DNA from 2 places in the Paenibacillus hexagrammi genome. Region 2 is predicted to be linked to the other one. Evidence: a T-box and tRNA genes for the amino acid it is inferred to sense, from the RefSeq annotation. Region 2 holds a T-box; the other holds one or more tRNA genes.
What was found. A T-box is a leader RNA that pairs with one kind of tRNA and senses whether it is charged. The one in region 2 lies ahead of pheS (phenylalanine--tRNA ligase subunit alpha), so its partner is inferred to be a tRNA-Phe.
Positions count from the first base shown of each region.

Region 1 (3,399 bases), 1.7 Mb from region 2:
GCAAGATCTCTATGAGACCGATAAAAATAGAGGCTTCGCCCGCGGCTATACGATCCACGCTCATGGTGCCAGACCGGTTAGTATGGCGAATGGAATTAGCAATTCGGTAAGCGGTATGCTTTGGGGGGAGACGCTGCGTGACGCTATGAAAAATTACAATCATTACGGTCGCCTGACGATGGTTGGCGAGGTTCTCCCGAGCTGGGACAATTCCATAAGTCTATCCGACGAAAAAGACGAGCTAGGTATACCTAGATCCAAGGTTACATTTAGCTATAGCGACAATGATCGAAAGCTAATCGAACATGCCGTCGACACGATGAGCTCCATCCTCACTGCCGCAGGCGGACAGGTCGAGTATGTAGTACCGGATACCGCACATCTCATGGGCGGATGCAGGATGGGCAGCAATTCACATACATCCGTTGTCAATTCCTTTGGTCAGAGCCATGACATACCTAACTTGTTCATCTGCGATGCCAGTATCTTCGTAACCTCTAGTGGGGGCAATCCTACGAATACGGTTATGGCGCTTGCAGCAAGAACAGCTGAATATATCATGGAGCTGGCCACCTTGCAGGACATCTGATCGTGAGTCCATGTACCGTGTGCTTGAGCACCTCACTCTTTACCTAAGCATCATTCTGCGGATTCATACATTTGCACAGCAGGTTTACACCCATTACAATGAGAAGAATCACCTGATGTACACGATAAGGAGGGCTAAGCATGGCCATCGCTGAGTTCACGATTATTCCCATTGGAACTGGAACTACAAGTTTAAGCAGCTACGTTGCAGATCTTCATAAGGAGCTTGAAAAACACACCGACATCCAGTTCGAAATGACCCCCATGGGAACCATACTGGAAGGTCCTTTGGAGCGACTTTTCGAAGTCATTCGACTTGTCCACGAGGTCCCCTTTCTACACGGTGCACAACGCGTATCTACTTCAATTAAAATTGATGATCGACGCGATAAGCATGCAACTATGGAGCAGAAGCTGCAATCCGTGAAAGACAAATTGTAGCCATAACGTTGGTAAACATAGGGTCATTCGATCGTTCACCCTCTCAAATCATGGCGCAGTTCTCTTCTTCCCTGCAAAAAAATAAAACCAAAACCAAGACCATCATCTCCAGTATCACTGTTCTGGGATAGTCCATGAGTTTTGGTTTTTTGGTGTTCTGGAAACCTCACATGATTAAAATACATAAAAAAAAGACCGCTCTAGGTCTTTATCACTTTTATCAAAAGTGAGCCATGTAGGACTCGAACCTACGACACCCTGATTAAAAGTCAGGTGCTCTACCAACTGAGCTAATGGCTCTTATATTAATGGTGGAGGCTGATGGATTCGAACCACCGAACTCGAAGAGAGCAGATTTACAGTCTGCCGTGTTTAGCCACTTCACTAAGCCTCCACAGAAGAGATCTTTGCGTAATATTAGCTTCATAATACGCATACATCTCAAATGGCTCGGGACGGAATCGAACCGCCGACACGAGGATTTTCAGTCCTCTGCTCTACCGACTGAGCTACCGAGCCGTATGTATTCTGCAACTTCTCCAAAAAATAAATGGCGGAGCCGACGGGATTCGAACCCGCGGTCTCCTGCGTGACAGGCAGGCATGTTAGGCCTCTACACCACGGCTCCGTGTCATATATTTATGGATGGTGCCGTCGAGAGGACTTGAACCCCCAACCTACTGATTACAAGTCAGTTGCTCTACCAGTTGAGCTACAACGGCATATATGAAAATTAAAAACCATATTACGTCACTTTACTCCATCGAGTAAAGCTATGGAGGCTGACGGGATCGAACCGCCGACCCTCTGCTTGTAAGGCAGATGCTCTCCCAGCTGAGCTAAGCCTCCAAATGGGTTCTGTATGGTAGCGGCGGAGGGGCTCGAACCCCCGACCTTACGGGTATGAACCGTACGCTCTAGCCAGCTGAGCTACGCCGCCATACATAAAGATATACTGTTTGAAACTGGCGGAGAGAGAGGGATTCGAACCCTCGCACCGCTTACGCAGTCTAACCCCTTAGCAGAGGGTCCCCTTATAGCCACTTGGGTATCTCTCCAAGATGTATATCCCAGGAACTTGCGCCCTGAAAACTAGATACGAAACTTACGTAAAGTGTGAGTATTTCTTAATGCTTCCGAAGCTAGCTTTCCTTCGGAAAGTTCTTAGGTTAAGCCCTCGACCGATTAGTATTCGTCAGCTCCATACATTGCTGCACTTCCACCTCGAACCTATCAACCTCGTCGTCTACAAGGGGTCTTACGAATTGGGAAATCTCATCTTGAGGTGGGCTTCACGCTTAGATGCTTTCAGCGCTTATCCCTTCCGTACATAGCTACCCAGCTATGCCTCTGGCGAGACAACTGGTACACCAGCGGTACGTCCATCCCGGTCCTCTCGTACTAAGGACAGCTCCTCTCAAATTTCCTACGCCCGCGACAGATAGGGACCGAACTGTCTCACGACGTTCTGAACCCAGCTCGCGTACCGCTTTAATGGGCGAACAGCCCAACCCTTGGGACCTACTTCAGCCCCAGGATGCGATGAGCCGACATCGAGGTGCCAAACCTCCCCGTCGATGTGGACTCTTGGGGGAGATAAGCCTGTTATCCCCAGGGTAGCTTTTATCCGTTGAGCGATGGCCCTTCCATTCGGTACCACCGGATCACTAAGCCCGACTTTCGTCCCTGCTCGACCTGTTTGTCTCGCAGTCAAGCTCCCTTATGCCTTTGCACTCTTCGAATGATTTCCAACCATTCTGAGGGAACCTTTAGACGCCTCCGTTACTTTTTAGGAGGCGACCGCCCCAGTCAAACTGCCCACCTGACACTGTCCCCGCACCGGATTACGGTACCAGGTTAGAACTCCGATACGATCAGGGTGGTATCCCAACGGCGCCTCCATCCAAGCTGGCGCTCAGGCTTCAACGGCTCCCACCTATCCTGTACAGATCGTACCAAAGTCCAATATCAAGCTGCAGTAAAGCTCCATGGGGTCTTTCCGTCTTGTCGCGGGTAACCTGCATCTTCACAGGTATTAAAATTTCACCGGATCTCTCGTTGAGACAGCGCCCAAGTCGTTACGCCATTCGTGCGGGTCAGAATTTACCTGACAAGGAATTTCGCTACCTTAGGACCGTTATAGTTACGGCCGCCGTTTACTGGGGCTTCGGTTCACAGCTTCGGGGTAAACCCCTAACCGCTCCCCTTAACCTTCCAGCACCGGGCAGGCGTCAGCCCGTATACTTCGCCTTGCGGCTTCGCACAGACCTGTGTTTTTGCTAAACAGTCGCTTGGGCCTTTTCACTGCGGCCCCCTCGGGCTATTCACCCTACCGAGGCACCCCTTCTCCCGAAGTTACGGGGTCATTTT
Region 1 is NZ_CP090978.1:5,805,283-5,808,681, forward strand. Features, by position in the region: gene L0M14_RS26555 (GMC family oxidoreductase) at 1-589, shown strand, start outside; gene L0M14_RS26560 (MTH1187 family thiamine-binding protein) at 730-1,029, shown strand; tRNA gene L0M14_RS26565 (tRNA-Lys) at 1,257-1,329, opposite strand; tRNA gene L0M14_RS26570 (tRNA-Tyr) at 1,339-1,423, opposite strand; tRNA gene L0M14_RS26575 (tRNA-Phe) at 1,476-1,548, opposite strand; tRNA gene L0M14_RS26580 (tRNA-Asp) at 1,581-1,657, opposite strand; tRNA gene L0M14_RS26585 (tRNA-Thr) at 1,676-1,751, opposite strand; tRNA gene L0M14_RS26590 (tRNA-Val) at 1,806-1,878, opposite strand; tRNA gene L0M14_RS26595 (tRNA-Met) at 1,893-1,969, opposite strand; tRNA gene L0M14_RS26600 (tRNA-Ser) at 1,996-2,087, opposite strand; rRNA gene L0M14_RS26605 (23S ribosomal RNA) at 2,195-3,399, opposite strand, start outside.
Region 1: it encodes a tRNA-Phe, which carries the amino acid that the T-box ahead of pheS (phenylalanine--tRNA ligase subunit alpha) is inferred to sense. The anticodon was not compared.

Region 2 (3,399 bases):
TAAATGTTCTGTTTTTAAACAAACGCACGGGAAGAATAGGCTCTTGTGCTCTGCTTTCGATAATGGCAAAAGCTACAAGTGATATTAGGGCAACTACAATCAAACCAATAATTTGCCAAGACAGCCATGGGTAATCCTTGCCGCCGAAAGTTAAGGCAAGCAGAAGACTGACGACTCCCACAATCATAGTAACAATACCGGGAATGTCAAATCTGACGTTGCCTGATGCTCTATGTTTAGGAAGCGCGAGTGCGATTAGGATGGTTGCAAGAATCCCGACAGGAAGATTAATATAGAACACCCAGCGCCAGTTTAGGGAATCCACGATCCATCCTCCGACTTGGGGACCGATGACAGTAGCCAAACCGAAGATTGCACCGAATACACCTTGCCATTTAGCACGCTGTTTACCCGTGAATAAATCCCCGATAATGATCATCGCCATTGGCATCATGATACCGCCTCCGATTCCCTGTAGCCCACGGAACCATATCAGCTCGGTCATGTTTTGCGCCATTCCGCAGAGTGCAGAGGCGCCAATGAAAATCAGAAGGCCAGTTACATAGACAACCCGCCTGCCGATTAAGTCGGCAAGTTTACCGGCAATAGGAACGACAACGGTAGAGGTTAGCATATAGGCGGTTGTAAGCCAAGCCATTAGACCAAGCCCGCCGAATTCACCTACGATTCGTGGCATAGCGGTACCGACAATGGTACCATCCAGCGCCCCGAATAACATGGCAATGATGAGTCCCGTTAGTAAGAGTCCGCGATTTTTAGGAGCCGATGTTGAAGCTTGAGCTTGAGAATGTTCCATAATCTATCACTCCTTTTAGTAAAATTAATAATAAGTTGCAAGCTTTTCCATCATACGAATGAATAAATCCAGTTCCTCCGGCGAAAGCTGGGATAAACCTTGTGCAGCTACTTCTTTGTGCGTTTGCTCCGCTGTTTGCAGAACATGCCTTCCATCCTCCGTTAGCTCAACCAATACGACTCTTCGATCGGTTTCATGATGCTTGCGAACTACATAGCCGCTTTGGACAAGACGATCAATCATGACAGTAATAGCACTCGGTTTGACTCCCATTAACTCAGCTAGCTGCGTTTGTTTTGCGGAGCCTTGCTTCATAATCATAAAAAGCATGAAATATTGAGGACCCGTAATATCAAATTCAAGCTTGGATAAAACAGCTTGGTTTAATTTTCGATACGTCGAATCAAAAGCAGTCCGAAAACGCTCGGTATAAGAGCTCATTGCCTCATTCATAGCATTCCTCCATATCTCCTCCTTTACTACATAAACAAGAAGGAAATTATATGATTTAATATTTAAACTATATAACATTTAAATAACTTAAATAAATTTTACTGTAAACCATCTTTTCTGTCAATGGGAGTATCAGCCCCCTTATGATTCGAATGCTTGCATCTCAGCCATATCTTGCATATAATTACTGGTACATATACGAGGAAATGCGAAGACGGAGAAGAGTAAGCAGTGCTTCTTAACAGGGAGGGCAGGCCGCAGATTGAGAGCCTGCTCCGAAGAATCAGGCTGCCGAAGTTCGCTCCCGAGCTGTCTTTTGAACAAACTGCTGCGGTTTGCCGCACAGTTTAAGTAGAAGGAACCGGACACAGTCGTCCGTTATCTGAACGAAGTGAGAATCGCCGCTGACGCTCTATCTGTCATTCGGCGAATCTAATTAGGGTGGTACCGCGGCTCTTTCGTCCCTTGTTTTGGGATGGAAGAGCTTTTTTGCGTTGATAAGAAAGTATAAGTACTATTTTTTGCTTCGCATCAACCTTGACAAACGCGCTCGTCCCTTAAGGACGACGAAGACGTTTATCCTTGGTAGGTTCTAGGTTCGGGTTAATAAGTCTTATTATCAGGAGGGGTTTTCATGAAAGAGCGATTAGAAGCGTTAAAGCTTGATGCGCTACAAGAACTCGAGCAAGTAAAGAATCAGCAGGAATTAAATGATCTGCGAATTAAGTACTTAGGTAAAAAGGGCCCGTTAACCGAGATTCTGCGCGGAATGGGCGCACTTAGCGCAGAAGAAAGACCAATCATTGGCCAGGTTGCCAACGATGTGAGAGCTGCGATTGAAGGTGTAATTGAAGAGAAGCAAGCTGCGTATCTGAAGCAGGAGACAGATAATCGGCTGCGCGCGGAAATGATTGATGTGACGCTTCCGGGCAAGCCCTCTCAACAAGGAGCAGTTCATCCGTTAAGTAAAATCATTCAAGATATCGAGGATATCTTCATTGGAATGGGCTACTCGGTAGCCGAGGGACCTGAGGTAGAGCAGGATTATTACAATTTTGAGGCGCTTAACCTGCCTAAAGACCATCCGGCTCGCGATATGCAGGATTCCTTTTATATCACAGAAGAAATTTTGATGCGTACTCAGACCTCACCGGTGCAAGTTCGCACCATGGAAAAGCGCAAAGGCGATGTGCCGATTAAAATCATTTGCCCTGGTAAAGTATACCGCCGTGATGATGATGATGCGACGCATTCTCATATGTTTACACAAATAGAGGGTCTCGTGATCGACCGCAATATCCGTATGAGCGATTTGAAAGGAACTTTGCTTCAGTTCGTACAGGAAATGTACGGCAAGCAGACCCGGATCCGATTGCGCCCAAGCTTCTTCCCGTTCACCGAGCCGAGCGTAGAGGTAGACGTAAGCTGCGCCATGTGCGGAGGAGCAGGATGCAGAACGTGTAAGCAAACGGGATGGCTTGAAATTTTGGGAGCAGGTATGGTTCATCCTCGTGTGCTCGAAATGGGCGGCTATGATCCGAAAGAGTATTCCGGCTTTGCATTTGGAATGGGTGTGGAGCGTATCGCCATGCTGAAATATGGAATCGAAGATATCCGCCATTTTTATACAAACGATTTACGTTTCTTGAAGCAATTCGTACATCTGTAAGATCATTATTAGTTGAGGGAGTGAAACCATGAAAGTATCCTATCAGTGGCTGTCCGAATACGTGGATGTAACGGGCTTTACGGCCGAGGAATTAGCTGAAAAATTAACCCGCAGCGGGATTGAAGTCGATATCGTGGAAGACCGAAACAAAGGAGTTACTAATGTTGTGGTGGGCTACGTCAAAGCCCGCGAGAAGCATCCAGATGCCGATAAATTGAGCGTATGTACGCTGGATGCGGGACTAGGGGAAGATCTTCAGATCGTTTGCGGAGCCAAGAACGTAGCGGCTGGGCAAAAGGTGCCTGTCGCGCTTGTAGGCGCTGAGCTGCCGGATGGTTTGAAAATCAAGCGCGCTAAGCTGCGCGGCGTTGAATCACAAGGCATGATCTGCTCCGCGAAGGAGCTGGGATTGAACGATAAATTGCTGCCAAAAGAAATCCAGGAAGGCATTTTGGTGCTT
Region 2 is NZ_CP090978.1:983,655-987,053, forward strand. Features, by position in the region: gene L0M14_RS04485 (MDR family MFS transporter) at 1-817, opposite strand, end outside; gene L0M14_RS04490 (MarR family winged helix-turn-helix transcriptional regulator) at 842-1,270, opposite strand; T-box leader at 1,473-1,739, shown strand; gene pheS (phenylalanine--tRNA ligase subunit alpha) at 1,905-2,939, shown strand; gene pheT (phenylalanine--tRNA ligase subunit beta) at 2,968-3,399, shown strand, end outside.